One region of the Thioalkalivibrio sp. K90mix genome, then DNA from elsewhere that is predicted to be linked to it. Evidence: predicted binding sites of a transcription regulator. Region 1 holds the regulator's gene; the other holds the start of a gene.
What was found. The regulator sigma-54, encoded in region 1, starts transcription at its own class of promoters, with help from an activator protein. The targets are predictions, from matches to a motif close to TGGCANGNTNCNTGCTT.
Positions count from the first base shown of each region.

Region 2: a site for sigma-54 is predicted at 5,945-5,961, ahead of flgA (flagellar basal body P-ring formation chaperone FlgA). Genes of this name have one in related genera too.

Region 1 covers NC_013889.1:388,877-396,440, forward strand. Annotated here, with positions in the region: gene kdsC (3-deoxy-manno-octulosonate-8-phosphatase KdsC) at 1-164, shown strand, start outside; gene lptC (LPS export ABC transporter periplasmic protein LptC) at 161-724, shown strand; gene lptA (lipopolysaccharide transport periplasmic protein LptA) at 762-1,241, shown strand; gene lptB (LPS export ABC transporter ATP-binding protein) at 1,292-2,020, shown strand; gene TK90_RS01805 (RNA polymerase factor sigma-54) at 2,079-3,572, shown strand; gene hpf (ribosome hibernation-promoting factor, HPF/YfiA family) at 3,575-3,913, shown strand; gene TK90_RS01815 (PTS sugar transporter subunit IIA) at 3,918-4,388, shown strand; gene hprK (HPr(Ser) kinase/phosphatase) at 4,456-5,487, shown strand; gene rapZ (RNase adapter RapZ) at 5,488-6,372, shown strand; gene TK90_RS01830 (PTS sugar transporter subunit IIA) at 6,377-6,802, shown strand; gene TK90_RS01835 (HPr family phosphocarrier protein) at 6,774-7,043, shown strand; gene hisC (histidinol-phosphate transaminase) at 7,094-7,564, opposite strand, start outside.
Region 2 covers NC_013889.1:979,103-986,666, reverse strand. Annotated here, with positions in the region: gene flgF (flagellar basal-body rod protein FlgF) at 1-737, opposite strand, end outside; gene flgE (flagellar hook protein FlgE) at 767-1,993, opposite strand; gene TK90_RS04665 (flagellar hook assembly protein FlgD) at 2,019-2,690, opposite strand; gene flgC (flagellar basal body rod protein FlgC) at 2,705-3,124, opposite strand; gene flgB (flagellar basal body rod protein FlgB) at 3,161-3,571, opposite strand; gene TK90_RS04650 (protein-glutamate O-methyltransferase CheR) at 3,753-4,568, opposite strand; gene TK90_RS04645 (chemotaxis protein) at 4,842-5,771, opposite strand; gene flgA (flagellar basal body P-ring formation chaperone FlgA) at 6,014-6,748, shown strand; gene flgM (flagellar biosynthesis anti-sigma factor FlgM) at 6,882-7,196, shown strand; gene TK90_RS04630 (flagella synthesis protein FlgN) at 7,221-7,564, shown strand, end outside.

The sequences.
Region 1 (7,564 bases):
GGCTCGGCATCGCGGTGGCGGATTCCCACCCGTTGGTATTGCAGCATGCACATTGGGTTACGCAGGCCCCCGGCGGTCGCGGCGCGGTGCGCGAGGTCTGCGAGGGCCTGCTGGCGGCCCAGGGGCGGCTGGAGGCCCTGTTCGCGGAGTATGTCGACGGATGAAGTGGGTGGCCGGACCGGTGGCGCTGATCCTGTTGCCAATGGCGGCGCTGGTGGCCGGCGCTGTTGCCAGCGAGCACGAGCCGGAGGGCGAGGTGACGCTGGAGATCGAGGGCTTCACGCTGCACGCGACTGGCGAGGACGGCGAGTTGAGTCACCGCCTGCGCGGGACGCGGCTGCGCGAGTTTGGCCGTGACGGCCCTCAACTGATCGACGACCCCGACCTGGATATCTTTGACGCCGGCGGTATCGAATGGCACTGGACTGCGCCCGAGGCGCTGCACCGACCGATGGACGAGATCCTGGACCTGATCGGCCCCACGCGGGGGGTGCAGCCCGAGCGTGGCGAGCGCGTGCGCACGGTGATTGAATCCGCCGATGTGACGGTGGCGACCGACACCATGATCGCCACCTCCGATGCCCCGTCGACGCTGGAGCAGCCTGGCCTTTTCCAGCGGGGAACGGGTCTGCGCGTCGACTCGCGAGGGGATACCATAGAGCTGTTCCATGACGTGTACACGCTCTACAGCGAGTCGGGCGAGGAGGAAGCCGCAAATGACTGAACGTGGTGGGTCGTCGCTCGCCCGGGCCGGATGGTCCGTGCTGCTGGGCAGTGCCTTGTTGCTGCTGGCCGCGCCGGTCATTGCCCAGCAGCAGCCCCTGCCGGTGGAGATTACCGCCGATCGTGCGGAGATGGACGACCGGCGGGGCGTAAGCACTTATACCGGTGATGTGGTGGTGATTCGCGGGGACATGACACTGGAGGCCGACAAGGTCTATGTGCGCAGCCGCGATCGACGCCCTTACGAGATGGAGGCCCACGGCGAGCCCGCGCGGCTGGAGTCCCCGGACCCGGAGACGGGCGAGATGCGCATCGCCACCGCGCTGCGCATCGACTACCTGCTGAACGAGGACCGGGTGATCCTGACCGACCAGGCGCATGTGATCACGGCAGCCGAGGAAGCGCGCGGCAAGCGCATCGTCTACGACCTGGAGACGGATGTGATCGAGGCCGAGCGTGGCGAGGCCGATGACGAGCGTGTACGTATCAGGATCCAGCCCCGCGAAGACGACGAATGAACGAGCTCGACACCAGCGCGCCCGCCGCGGCCGGTGGCGAATCTGCGCCGATGGCCGGCTATCTGACCGGCCGCGAGCTGACCAAGCGCTATGGCAAGCGTACGGTGCTGGATCGTGTCGACGTCGATCTGGCACCAGGGGAGGTCGTGGGCCTGCTGGGACCGAACGGCGCAGGCAAGACCACCTGTTTCTACAGCCTGGTCGGCCTGATCCGGCCCAATCGTGGCCGCATCACGCTGGGTGACCGGGACATCACCCGGGCCCCGATTCATTCGCGGGCCCGAGCCGGGCTGGGCTACCTGCCGCAGGAGGCCTCGATCTTCCGTCGGCTGAGTGTTTGGGACAACCTGCAGGCGGTGCTGGAGCTGCGCTCGGAGCTCGACCGCCACGAGCGACGCCGCATCGGCGATGCCCTGATCGAGGAGTTCCAGCTGGAGACCGTGCGCCACAGCCCTGGGATTGCCCTGTCCGGGGGCGAGCGTCGTCGCGCCGAGATCGCGCGGGCACTGGCCGGTGACCCGCGCTTTATCTGCCTGGACGAACCGTTTGCCGGCGTGGATCCGATTTCCGTGGGTGATATCCAGGCCGTGATTGGGCATCTGGCCCAGCGCGGGATCGGTGTGCTGATTTCCGACCACAACGTGCGCGAGACCCTCGGAATCTGCGACAGGGCCTATATTCTTAGTGAGGGCCGCATCCTGAGCGCCGGGACCCCGCAGGAGCTGCTGGACGACCCCCAGGTGCGCCGCGTGTATCTCGGAGAAAACTTTCGACTGTGAACATTGATCAGTGTTTCCTTAAGATGATCTTGATGGTCACCATGGACCTCAAACCGCGATGCTGAAGCCCGGGCTTAATCTGCAGCTGGGGCAGACGCTGACGATGACCCCGCAGCTGCAACAGGCGATCCGTCTGCTGCAGCTTTCCACGCTGGAGTTGCAGGCGGAGATCCAGCAGGCGCTGGAAAGCAACCCCATGCTCGAGCAGGTGGAGGACGAGGGCGAGGAGGCCCCGCCCGAGCGCCCGGAGGAAGGGGGCGAACGGGTCGACGGGGATCGCATGCAGGCCGACACGGCTGGCGATGACGTGATCCCCGAGGAGTTGAGCACCGACAGTCGCTGGGACGACATCTACGAGCCCGCCCCGAGCCCACGCGGCCTGGACGACCGCGACCCGCTGGAGAATACCTCCGACGGCGAGGACGAGGGCCTGCAGGACCACCTGCTCTGGCAGCTGCATCTGAGCCACCTGACCCCACGAGACCAACGGATCGGGGCGGCGCTGATCGACGCGATCAGCCCGGACGGCTATCTGGACAGTGAACTCGAGGCGCTGGCGGAGATGATCAGCCAGGGCGAAGACGAGCCCGTGGGGGTCGACGAGGTCGAGGCGGTGCTGCACTGGATTCAGCAGTGCGACCCGCTGGGCGTCGGTGCGCGGGACCTGCGCGAGTGCCTGGAGATCCAGCTGCGCCATTTGGCGCCGGATGCCCCGGCGCGTGACGCGGCTCGAGCCATCCTGGAAAACGGCATGGAGAGCCTGGCCAAGCGGGACTACCGAGCCCTGCAGCGCCAGTCCGGCGTGCGCGACCCGGACGAGCTGGCGCGGGCGCTGGACCTGATCCGCACCCTGAATCCGCGGCCCGGTGCCCAGATCAGCGAGTCCACTTCGGAATATGTGGTGCCGGATGTCTATGTCCGCCATGACCGCGATGGCTGGCGCGTGGACTTGAACCCGGAGATTGCGCCGCGCATTCGCATCAACGATCTCTATGCGGGCATGGTGCGGCAGGTCTCCGATGCGCGTGATAGCGCGTTTATGCGCGATCAGTTGCAGGAGGCGCGCTGGTTCCTGAAGAGCCTGCACAGCCGGAACGACACCCTGCTGCGGGTCGCCCAGGCCATCGTCGTGCGCCAGCAGGGGTTTCTCGAGCATGGTGAGGTTGCCATGCAACCGCTGATCCTGCGCGATATCGCCGAGACCCTGGAGATGCACGAATCGACCATCTCGAGGGTGACTACACAGAAATACATGCACACCCCGCGTGGGGTATTCGAGTTCAAGTACTTCTTTTCCAGTCATGTTGGCACAGCCGATGGCGGCGAATGCTCGGCGACCGCGATCCGTGCCATGATTCGGGAATTGATTGGTGGCGAGACCCCGAACAAGCCACTGAGTGATGCAAAACTGGCCCAGATCCTGTCGGATCGGGGCATTAATGTGGCCCGACGCACCGTGGCCAAGTACCGCGAGGCTATGCACATACCGTCTTCCAGCGAACGCCGGCAGATGGCGAGTATGCCCAGTGGAACCAAGCAAAAAGGAGCCTGACCATGCAGATCAACCTGACCGGCCATCACGTCGATATCACCGACGCCCTGCGCGACTACGTGAACGAAAAGTTCGCGAAGCTGGAACGCCACTTCGACAAAGTGATCGACGTGCATGTGGTGCTGACCCACGAGAAAAACCAGAACCTGAACAACAAGGCGGAGGCCAATCTCCAGGTCAGCGGCAATCACATCCACGCCGAAGCCAGTCACGAGGATATGTATGCGGCGATTGATGGCCTGATCGACAAGGTGGATCGTCAGCTGATCAAGCACAAGGAAAAGGTCAAGGACCATCACCGCGCCGAGGGTGCCCAGCGCAACCGCGAACAGGCCCTTTAACGCAATGACCATTGCCGAGCTGATCACCCGCGCCCGTATCCGGCTGGAGCCCGAGTGTTCCAGCCAGAAACGGGCGCTCGAGACCCTGGCCGAGTTGCTGGCCGTCGGCGGCGAGGAGTCCGCCGGCCCGGCCAGCGGGGCCATCTTCGAGGCCCTGTCTGCCCGCGAGAAGCTTGGCTCCACCGGTCTGGGGCATGGCGTGGCCATCCCGCATGGGCGTCTGGCCGAGCTCGATGCCCCCCGGGTCGCGGTCCTGCGGCTGGACCAGGGGGTCGACTTCGACGCCATGGACCACGAACCCGTGGACATCCTGATCGCACTGCTGGTGCCCGAGGCGGCGACCAGCGCGCACCTGGACCTGCTGGCGCAGCTGGCTCGCGGTCTCTCGCAGCCCGACAATATCGCCTCGCTGCGCCGTGCCGGCGACGCGGACGCCCTGGAACGCGAACTGACCCGGGCCTTCGGCGACGCCTGAACATGGCTCTCCCGGCAGTACTTTCTCTCTTACGACGCCCCGTGCCAGCACTGCCGGAGATTCGTGCATGAACGAGGCACTGGGAGAGGGCGGCATCGCGCGCGACATCACCGTAGAGGTCCTGATCCAGGCGATGGGCAATCGCCTGGATCTGCGCTACGTACACGGCGAGCAGGTCGCACCGGATCGCAACCTGGTCGGCGGTGACGGCGACGACCTGCCCCTCGCCGGGCACCTCAACCTGATCCGGCCTAACCGTATCCAGGTGATCGGCGATTTCGAGGCGCGCTATATCGCGCGGCTGAGCGATGATCAGCGCGAGCAACTGATCCTGGAGATGGCCCGCACCGGGACGACCGCGGTGATCTTCGCCGAGGACACCTGCCCGTTCTCGGAGATGCCGGACGTCCCCGATGAGCAGCTGCCGCTGATCTTGTGCTCCTCGACCAGCAGCCACGAGATTATCTCCCTGCTGCGCTATTTCCTGCAGCAGCGGCTGGCCCATTTCGAGGTGCGCCATGGCGTGTTCATGGAGATCCTCGGCATTGGCGTGCTGATCAGCGGGGCCTCCAGCGTGGGCAAGAGCGAGGTGGCGCTCGAGCTGATCTCGCGCGGGCACCGGCTGATTGCCGACGATGCGCCGGAGTTCGCCCGTATCGCCCCGGATATCGTGCGTGGGCACTGCCCGGCCCTGCTGCAGGACCTGCTCGAGGTCCGCGGCCTGGGGGTGCTGAACGTCCGCGCGATGTACGGGGACTCCGCGATCAAGGGCGGCAAATACCTGCGGCTGATCATCGACTTGCGTGATCACAACGAGCCCTCGCCGGTGCCGGACGACCGCCTGAACGGCCGCCGCGGGGAGATCGACATCCTCGGACTGCGCATCCCGCTGATCAGCCTGCCGGTCGCGCCGGGGCGCAACATCGCCGTGATGATCGAGGCGGCGGTACGCAACCACATGCTGCACATGCAGGGCTACGTTGCCGGGGACGACCTGCGCGCGCGCCAGCGCCGGCAGATGAGCGGTGAGCCCGAGGAGCCGCCCTACCATCGTGCGATCCCCGCCACCACGGTCCCCAACCCGGACCCGGAGGGCTGAATGCGACTGTTGCTGGTCAGTGGTCTGTCGGGTTCCGGCAAGACGGTCGCCCTGCACACCCTGGAGGACGCCGGCTATTTCTGCGTCGACAATCTTCCCCTGCCGCTACTGCCCGGACTGATCGAACAGGTCCGCAGTGGTGACTACGACGCGGACGAAGACCGGCATCTGGCAGTCGGGGTGGATGTCCGCAGCGGGCTGGCGGCGCTGGAGGGCTTTGCCGACCTGCTGCGCGAACTCAGGGGCAAGGGGCTGCAGGTCGAGGTGATGTTCCTGCAGGCCTCCAGCGAGGTTCTGCTGCGCCGTTACCACCTGACACGCCGGCGACACCCGTTGGCGCGCGACGGCGTCCCGCTGGTCGATGCGATCGAGCGCGAGCGCGACTGGCTCGGGCATGTCGCGGCCGAGGCCGATCTGACCGTTGATACCTCCCGGTTGTCCATGCACGACCTCGCGCGCACCCTGCGCGACCGTGTCGGGCTGCTGGGCGAGGAGCGCCTGTCGCTGCTGTTTCAGTCATTCGGGTTCAAGCACGGGGCACCGCTGGACTCCGACTTCGTGTTCGACGTGCGCTGCCTGCCCAACCCGCACTACGAGCGCGATCTCGCGCCCTTGACCGGACGCGACGCCGCGGTTTGCGAGTTTCTCGCGGGCCACGCCGAGGTCGAAGAGATGTACGACGGGATCCAGGGATTCCTCGAGCAATGGGTTCCGCGTATTCGTCAGGATCACCGCAGCTATGTGACCGTATCGATCGGATGTACCGGCGGTCGCCACCGTTCGGTTTATCTCGTGGAGCGGCTGGCGGCTGCCTGGCGCGGGCGCGAACATGTTACTGTTAGCACCCGTCACCGCGAGCTATCCCTGCCCCTCGAATCGGAGTGAGTCCATGGGCGTTGGTCTGATCTTGATCACGCATCAAAACCTCGGCGACACCCTGCTGCAAACGGCCCGCAGCATGCTGGGCGACCTGCCCGAGGATTGCGAGTCCATGGCGATGTCGCAGAATGACGACCCCGACGAGGTGCTGGCGCGGGCGCGGGCGCGCCTCGGAGAGCTGGATTCCGGCTCCGGTGTGCTCATTCTGACCGACATGTTCGGTTCTACCCCCTCTAATGTGGCCAGCCGCGTGGCGCGGGGGGCGAACGCTCGCGTCATCGCCGGGATCAACCTGCCGATGCTGATCCGTGTGCTGAACTACCGCCATCTGCCACTGACGGAACTGGTCAACAAGGCCCTGTCCGGCGGGCACGATGGCATCCTTCTTTGTGACCAGGAGTGTTCGGATGCCGCAGCGCGAAGTCCCCATCGTTAATCGTCTGGGGATGCATGCGCGTGCGGCGGCCAAGTTTGTGAGTCTGGCCAGTCAGTACGCGTCCGATGTGACCGTCTCCCGGAACGCCCAGGAAGTGAACGGCAAGAGCATCATGGGGGTGATGATGCTGGCGGCGGCGCAGGGCTCCGAGGTCACCATTACCACCGACGGCGAGGATGCCGAAGAGGCCCTCGACGCCCTCACCGAACTCGTCGCCAACCGCTTCGGCGAGGACGCCTAGCCCCCTCCATCCTCCACGCCTGTTCGAGGCCCAGCCTCGGGAATCAGGCTTCAGCCGGATAGGGCGTTGCGCAGGGCCGCAAGGAATGCGTCGTTTTCGTCGGGGCGGCCGACGGTGACGCGCAGGCAGTCGGCGAGCAGGGGATGGGCCCGCCCGACATCCTTGATCAGGATCCCGGCGTCGCGCAGGGCCGCGAAGCTCGCATGCCCCTGTCCCTCGCGCACTCGAAAGAGGATGAAATTCGCCTGGCTCGGGAACACGTGTTCGACGCCGTCGTTTGCCGCGAGTGCGTCGGACAAACGCCCGCGTTCCTCGATGATGCCGCGTGCCTGATCATCCAGTGCCTCGCGGTGGTCCAGGGCGAAGGCGACCGAGCGCTGGGTCAGTGTGTTGATGTTGTACGGCAGGCGCAGCCGGTCCAGCGCATCGATCCAGCCCGCGGAGGCGGCAAGATAGCCCAGCCGCGCGCCGGCCAGCCCCAGCTTCGATACCGTGCGCATCACCATCAGTCCGTCGTGCTG
Region 2 (7,564 bases), 590 kb from region 1:
CCAATGCCGAGCAGGCGGTTACTGCTTTGTTCCAGCGTGTTGGCGCTGTCCATCATCTTGACCTGCATCTCGAAGTGGCGAGACAGCTCGATCATGCGCGTCAGCGCCTCGACGGTGTTTACGTTGCTGCCTTCGAGCATGCCCGAGACCACCCGCACCTCGGCGTCGGGCGGCGCCTCGCCGCCATCGGCCATGCGGAACAGACCGTCATCGCCGCGTTCCAGCTCGTTCACGTCGGGATTGACCAGACGGATGCGTTCGATCGCGGCCAGGGCCTCCGGCCCCACTCCCTGCGGGCGCACGCTGATCGTGCCGTCCGTGCCGATCTCGATCTTCTCCGACGGCGGGATCGCGATCGGGCCGCCATCCCCCAGGACCTGGTGCCCCTGTGCGGTGCGCAAGAGCCCGAACGCATCCACATGCAGGGAACCCGCCCGGGTGTAACCCTCCTCACCGTCCGGGCCCTGCACCGCGATAAAACCCTGGTCTTCAATCGCGATGTCCAGATCGCGACCGGTGCTTTGCATCTGGCCCTTGGAGAAGTCCGTGCCGTCGGTGCCCAGCTGTGCGTAGTCGCGCGAATCGAATACCGGACCCCGCACGGGGACGGTGTTCGCGTTGGCCAGTGCCTGGCGAAAGCCGTCGGTATTGGCATTCGCCAGGTTGTGGTTGTTGACCGACTGCGCGTGCATGGTCTCCTTCGCGCCGGACATCGCGATGTAGAGGAATCGATCCATGCCTGTGCCCTCGTGTCCCTGTCCCTGACCTAGCGGATGTTGATGATGGTCTGGGTGACCTGGTCGGCCGTGGAGATCGTCTGCGCGTTCGCCTGGAAGTTGCGCTGCGCGGTGATCAGATTCACCAGCTCCTGGGCAATATCGACGTTCGAGGCCTCCAGAGCGCCGGCCTGGATCTCGCCCAGGTTGCCGGTGCCCGGAGAGGCAAACACTGGATCACCGGCCGCAAAGGTCTCGGCCCAGTTGTTGTTGCCCAGCTGCTCCAGGCCCTGTGGGTTGGTGAAGTTGGCCAGAGCGACCTGCCCCAGAACGGAAGATTGGCCGTTGGTGAAGCGCGCGAACACCACCCCGCTGGAATCGATGTCGACCCCCGTCAGCCGGCCCGAAGCGAACCCGTCCTGGCCAAGATCGTTCACCGCAAAGTCGCCACCAAACTGAGTGGTCCCGGCAAAGTCGATCGTCCCGTCCAGACCTTCGGCCCCGTTGGTAAAATCGTCCGTGGAGAACGGGAATTCCGTGTTGCCATCCAGCTGGCCACTGGCATCAAAAGAGAGTTCGAAGCCTTCTTCCTCGTTGATCGGCTCGCCGTCAACGCTCATGAAGGCCGTCCACTCTCGTTCGTCGCTCTTCACGAAGTAGATGCGCGCATCGCGGGACGTCCCCAGCGAGTCATACACCGTCAGGGACGTCGAGTAGTTGTAGCTGTCCGGATCATCGAACTCGAACTCGCCCGGATCCAGGATTGGAGCATCCGACTGGAGATTGACCAGGGCCTCAATGTCGCTGGTGGCCTGCGGCGCGGAGGCCCCTGTCTGCAGACGCAAATCCCCAAGCTGTCCGGTATTGAAATCGGTATCCGTGCTGCCCGGGTTGATTGGCGGATAGCCCTGCAGCTGCTGACCCTGGTTGTTCACCAGGTTGCCGTCGCGGTTTACCTGAAACTCGCCAGCGCGCGTATAGACACGATTGCCACCATCGTTCATCACGAAAAAGCCCTCGCCATCAATCGCGAGGTCGAGACCGTTCTCGGTGAACTCCGTGCGTCCCTGCGAGAACTGCTGTGTCACCGCCATGAGACGCGAACCACCCCCAGTCGCGGTCTGGCTGACGCCACCAAAACTCTGCGCAAAGACATCACCGAACTCGGCGCGCGAGCGCTTGAAACCGGTCGTGCCGGCATTCGAGACGTTGTTGCCGGTGGTCTGCAGATCGGCCTGCGCCGAGTTCAGTCCGCTCAATCCGATATTGAAGGGCATACTGGTCTACCTCCGTTAGAGTCCGTCAGCTGCTGATGCGCCGGACATCCGAGAAATTGATCTCGCCCAGGCCACGGACCATCAGGCCCAGGCTGGAATCGTCGCCTACCGAAACGCTCTCGACGCGGGCGTCGAGGAAGACATCTACTGATTCACTACTGGAACCGCTCTGGGCCGATGCGCGGAACTCGTAAACGCCCGGCGCTGCCGGGGTCCCGTCGTCGCGCATGCCATCCCAGGTGAATTCCTGCAGGCCCTCACTGGCCGAGCCAAGATTCATGCTGCGGATGCGTTCGCCCGTCGGGCTGTACACCTCGACCTGCAACTGGCCGGTCGACTGATCCAGCTCCACCGCCCCACGCACCATTCCATCCGTCCCGAGCTCGCTGAAGTCCGTCGGGACCAAGACGTCCTTCCCGACCAGGGACGCCGCCTGCAGGGTCTGACTCTGCCCCATCGACTGCGCCAGCTTTTCGAACGACTTCGACAGTTCCTCGATGCCCGTCACCGTCGAGAACTGCGCCATCTGGCCGATGAATTCGCCGTTCTCCATCGGTTCAAAAGGATCCTGGTTCTGCAGCTGGGTCGTCATCAGCTTGAGGAAGTCGGACTGCCCCAGGCGATCCGCGGGCCCCTCGTCCTTCTGCTGGCGAGACAGGCCCAGGCGATCCAGCATGTCGGGTGAGATCTGCGTCATGTGCGAACTCCGGTTTAGCCCTGGCCGATCTGAAGCGTGCGCTGCAACAGCTGGCGCGAGGTCTCCATCACCTCGACGTTCGCTTCGTAGTTGCGCGAGGCGGACATCATGTTGGCCATCTCCTCCACCACGCTGATCGCGGGCCGGAAGATGTAGCCGTCTTCGTTGGCCTGCGGGTGATTCGGTTCGTAGTGCGGCTGCGGCGGCGCCTGCGATTCGTCGATGCCCGCCACCCGCACGCCGTTGGACGCGCCGTTCGGGTCGGCCTGGTTCATCACGGTCTGAAACAGCACCTGCTTCGCCCGATAGGCCTCGTCGGGATTGGTCGCCACCGTGTTGGCGTTGGCCAGATTCGACGCGACCGTATTCAGCCGCACCGACTGCGCGGTCAGCGCGGAGGCCGAGGTGTTGAACAGATTAAACAGATCACTCACGACATCACTCTCCTGTTCCCAGCGTTGGCGCTCGCATTAGCGCTCGCCCCGCAGAGCATCACGGATACCGGAAACCCGGCGGTTCAGGAACTCGAGGCTGCTCTGGTACTGCAGGGAATTCTCGGCAAAGGCAGCCCGCTCCAGCTGCGGGTCCACCGTGTTGCCATCCAGAGACGGCTGCGACGGCACGCGATAAAGCGTCTCCATCGACCCGTTGGCACCACCCGCCCCGCCGGCGCCGATATGGCCCTGATGTGTGCTCGCCATCGGCATGTTGCCGCCCTCGCCGGCCGCCGCCTGCAGCACCGAGCGAAAGTCGATATCGCGCGCTTTGTAATTCGGCGTATCGGCATTCGCGATATTCGAGGCCAGCAGCTCCATCCGCTTCGCACGGACGTTCACCGCCTCCGGGAGAATGCCCATCGCCTTGTCGAGAGAAAGACTCATCCGTCGTGCCCCGTCCGCCACTGGCGGCTCTCAGGTTCCTCGGGACGAAACCGCTTCGCCCCGCTCGACAGGGACGATGCAATTGGTGTGCCACTATGGGCTGGAGGGGTTTGTGAAGGCGGCGCCGAGGGTGGGCGCCGGGGTCGCGGGCGCGACCTTATGGCGAGGCAGAAAGGGCCGATCAGCCCTTCAGGCGCAGGACAGATCCGTATTCGGTGCGAACCGTCTCGAAGGCCTGGGTATAGGGACCCGCCGTCTCGGAAGCGCCAAGAAACAGATAGCCGCCCGGGTTCATCTGGCGGGCGATTCCGTCAAGAACCTGTCGCTTGGTCTCGGCGGAGAAGTAAATCAGCACGTTGCGACAGAACACGATGTCGAACTTGCCCAGTGCCGCGTAGCGGTCGACCAGATTGAGCTTCTGGAAGCGGCAGCGGCGCTGAATCTCCGGGCGGACACGGTGACCTTCCGCTACCGTCTCGAAGAAGCGGGCGCGACGTGCCTCGCTCAGGCCCCGCACAATGCTCAGGCCGTCGTAGACCGCGCGGCGGGCGTCGTCCAGGATCTTCTCCGACAGGTCCGTACCCAGGATCGAGACCGGCACCACACGCTTGGGCCGCGACTCCTCCCACTCGGATACCACCATCGAGATGCTGTACGCCTCCTGCCCGCTGGAGCATCCGGACGACCAGACCTTGATCCCCGCGCCCTTCTCCGCGCGCTCCGGGAGCAGCACATGGCGCAGGATCTCGAACGGGAAGCCATCACGAAACCAGGAGGTTTCATTGGTCGTCATCGCGTCGATCACACGTGTGCGCAGGCGCGGGTTGGGCGCCTGACGCATCGCATGCAGCAGTTCCGGGACCGACTTGTAGCCGAATTCGTCCAGTAGCCGCGACAGTCGGCTCGACACGAGGTATTGCCGGCTGTCGCCCAGCACCAGGCCACAGCATTCGGAAAGGAACCGCGAGAACTCCTCGTAGTCGCGCGAGTCGATCACGAAGTCATCCTTGAAAGTCGACGAGACGGGCGGACAGGCACGTTGATGACGAATCCTTGACAGCGTGTCGGAAAACCCGGCCGGGGAGTGCGCTCTCCCCCGTACCGTACCGGTACAGTATACGTGCAACCGCACGGGTGCCGACAGCATCCCGACAGGTGACGCATGCGGCGTGCCATGGCCGCTGATGCTCACGCAGCCGGCAATCCGTTACCGCCCCCTTGCCGCAAAGCTCCGGCCTGTCGATTAACACAAACCGCCAAGGCACCGGCTTCAATCCTTGCGGGTTTGATCAAGCACGGCCTCGGCCAGCTCGTCGGGGTTGAACTTGGACAGGAATGCGTCCGCCCCGGCACGCTTGACCATATCCGTATTGAACTCCCCGCTCAGTGACGAGTGCAGCAGAACACGCAGACCTTTCAGGTGATCGTTCGCACGGATTCGGGCCGTGAGGGTATAGCCATCCATACGCGGCATCTCGATATCCGAGATCACCAGCTCCACCACCTCGTTTACGGTCCCGGCCTCGGCCTGTTCCTCAAGGAAATCCAGCGCCTCGCGACCGTCCTTGAAGACCAGATATTCCCAGCCCAGGCCCTTGATGGCACCCTCGATCTGCTTGCGCGCGACCACCGAGTCATCGACGATCACGATCTTGCGCTGTCCGATCCTTTCCCGTTCTTCGTCGGCCTCTGCGCGCACCGAATCGGACACGTTAATGGGCAACGGATTGACGATCGACAGCACCCGCTCGACATCGATGATCTCGACCAGCTTGTTGTCGATCTCGGTGACGGCGACCAGAAAGGACTCGCGCCCGGTCCCCCGTGGCGGCGATTTCACGTCTTCCCAGTTGACGTTGACGATCCGGTCCACGGCCGACACCCAGAAGCCCTGAACCGACCGATTGAATTCGGTCACCACCACCTTGTGATCATCCGTCCCTCCCACGGCCGTGCGCAGCCCCATCGCGCGCGCAAGGTCGATGATGGGGACGGTGCCGCCACGCAGGCTCGCGACACCGCGCACCACGCTCATCGAACCGGGGATCTGTCGCAGCGGCGGCGACGGGATCACCTCGCGCACCTTGAACACGTTGATACCGAAGGTCTGGGAACTCCCCAGATGAAACAGGAGCAGTTCCATACGGTTCTGCCCCACCAGTTGGGTCCGCTGATTCACATCGTCAATGAATTGACTCATTGTCCTGCTCTCCCCCTCGCCCAGCGGCCAGCCACCTCGACTCGCCAGCCCCAGTGTGCACCCCGGTGCCCGACGCTGTCATGCCACAAACCGCCGTCGCATGCCGATTGCACACGGTCTTGACCCGATAACGGCCAGGCGTCGTCACTCTTGAGGGTGTACACCGGATCCGCTGGCATGTTTTCTGCTTGCAAAGCGATACCAACCTCTCGAAACCTGACGAGCCGACACGCACCCAGACCATGAACCAGCCCGCCCCCCAACCCTTTGTTCGCACCTGGTGGCTGTCTGCCGCCCTCGGCGTCGTTCTGGCCCTGGTCTCCATAACGGCGCAGGCCGAGATCGAGGCAGTGGAAAACATCCGCCTGGCGGCCGAGCGTTTCATCCAGGAAGAGCTGAACATCAAACCCGGCGACGAAGCGGTCGAAGTCCAGATCGGTCGGCTGGACAACCGCCTGCGCCTGGCCCGATGCAGCGAGGCGCTGGAGACCCGATTCCCGCCCGGCGGACGACGCGATGGCAATACGGCGGTCCAGGTGCAGTGCGAGGCGCCCGTAAGCTGGTCGATCTATGTCCCGGTCACGGTCGAACGCTATGCCGAGGTCCTGGTCGCCAGCCGAACCCTGCGGCGCCAGCACACGATCCTGCCCGGCGATCTGCGCACCAAGCGCATCCAGACTTCACGTCATGCCGGGAGCTATTTCGAGAGCAAGAACGAACTGGTGGGGCTGCAGACCCGGCGCAACATCCGTTCGGGCCAGATCCTGGGCCAACAGCACGTCACCCAGCGCGAAGTCGTCAGCCGCGGCCAGCGCGTCACCATCCTGGCCGAAAACGGCTCGGTGGTGATCCGCATGCAGGGCGAGGCCCTGGAGAACGGCATTCTGGGCGATCGAATCCGCGTGAAGAACAGCTCGTCCGGACGCGTCGTCGAAGGCGAGGTGCTGGAGTCCGGACATGTACGCGTGGCCCCGTAAAATGGCGAGGCGCCTCGCGTAACCATCCACAAACTGTGAAGCGACTCGTAAATTCACGGCTCAAGGGGCTACAGTTTCAGCCGGTGCTGCCGCTAACCCCTGCAGTAGAATTGCAAAAACAGGAAACCGAATGATGGATATCAAAGGCCCGAACTCCCCCGGCCTGCGCCCGGATGGCAACACCTCCAGCGTAAAGGGCCGCGACGAGACCTCCCGGCCCGACGCAGGCGCTCAGGGCAATGCATCGACGCCCGTGCGACAGGATGACTCCGTCACCCTGACCGGTGCGGCGCAGGCGATGAACGCCGCCTCCGGCGCCGCCAGCAACGCCCCGTTCGACGAGGCGCGTGTCGCCGAGCTGCGCGAAGCCATCTCCAGCGGCCAGTACCCGGTCGACAACGAGCAGCTCGCCGATCGCATGATCGAACTGGAAAGCCTGCTGCGCTAGGCACCCCTGACAGAGACCCCGACGATGTCGCCCGAACAACGCCACGCCTTCCTCCGCTCACTGGAAGCCTCGATTCGGCTCAGCCACCAGATGGAGGACATCCTGCTGCAGGAGACCCGGGCTGTGGAGTCCCGTGCACCCGAGGCCCTGCGCGAGGTCGTGGCGCAGAAACAGACGCTCCTGCAGGACCTGGAAACCGAGAGTCGCCGGCAGCGCGAGACGGTCGAGGCTGCTGGCGAAAGCTACACGCCCGAGGGGCTCGCACGGCTGTTCAGTCGGCTCGAGAGCGGTGCCGAGCTGGAGGACCACTGGCAGGCTCTGCGCCGATCGGTGGAGCGCTGCAACACCCTGAACCAGGGGAATGCCCG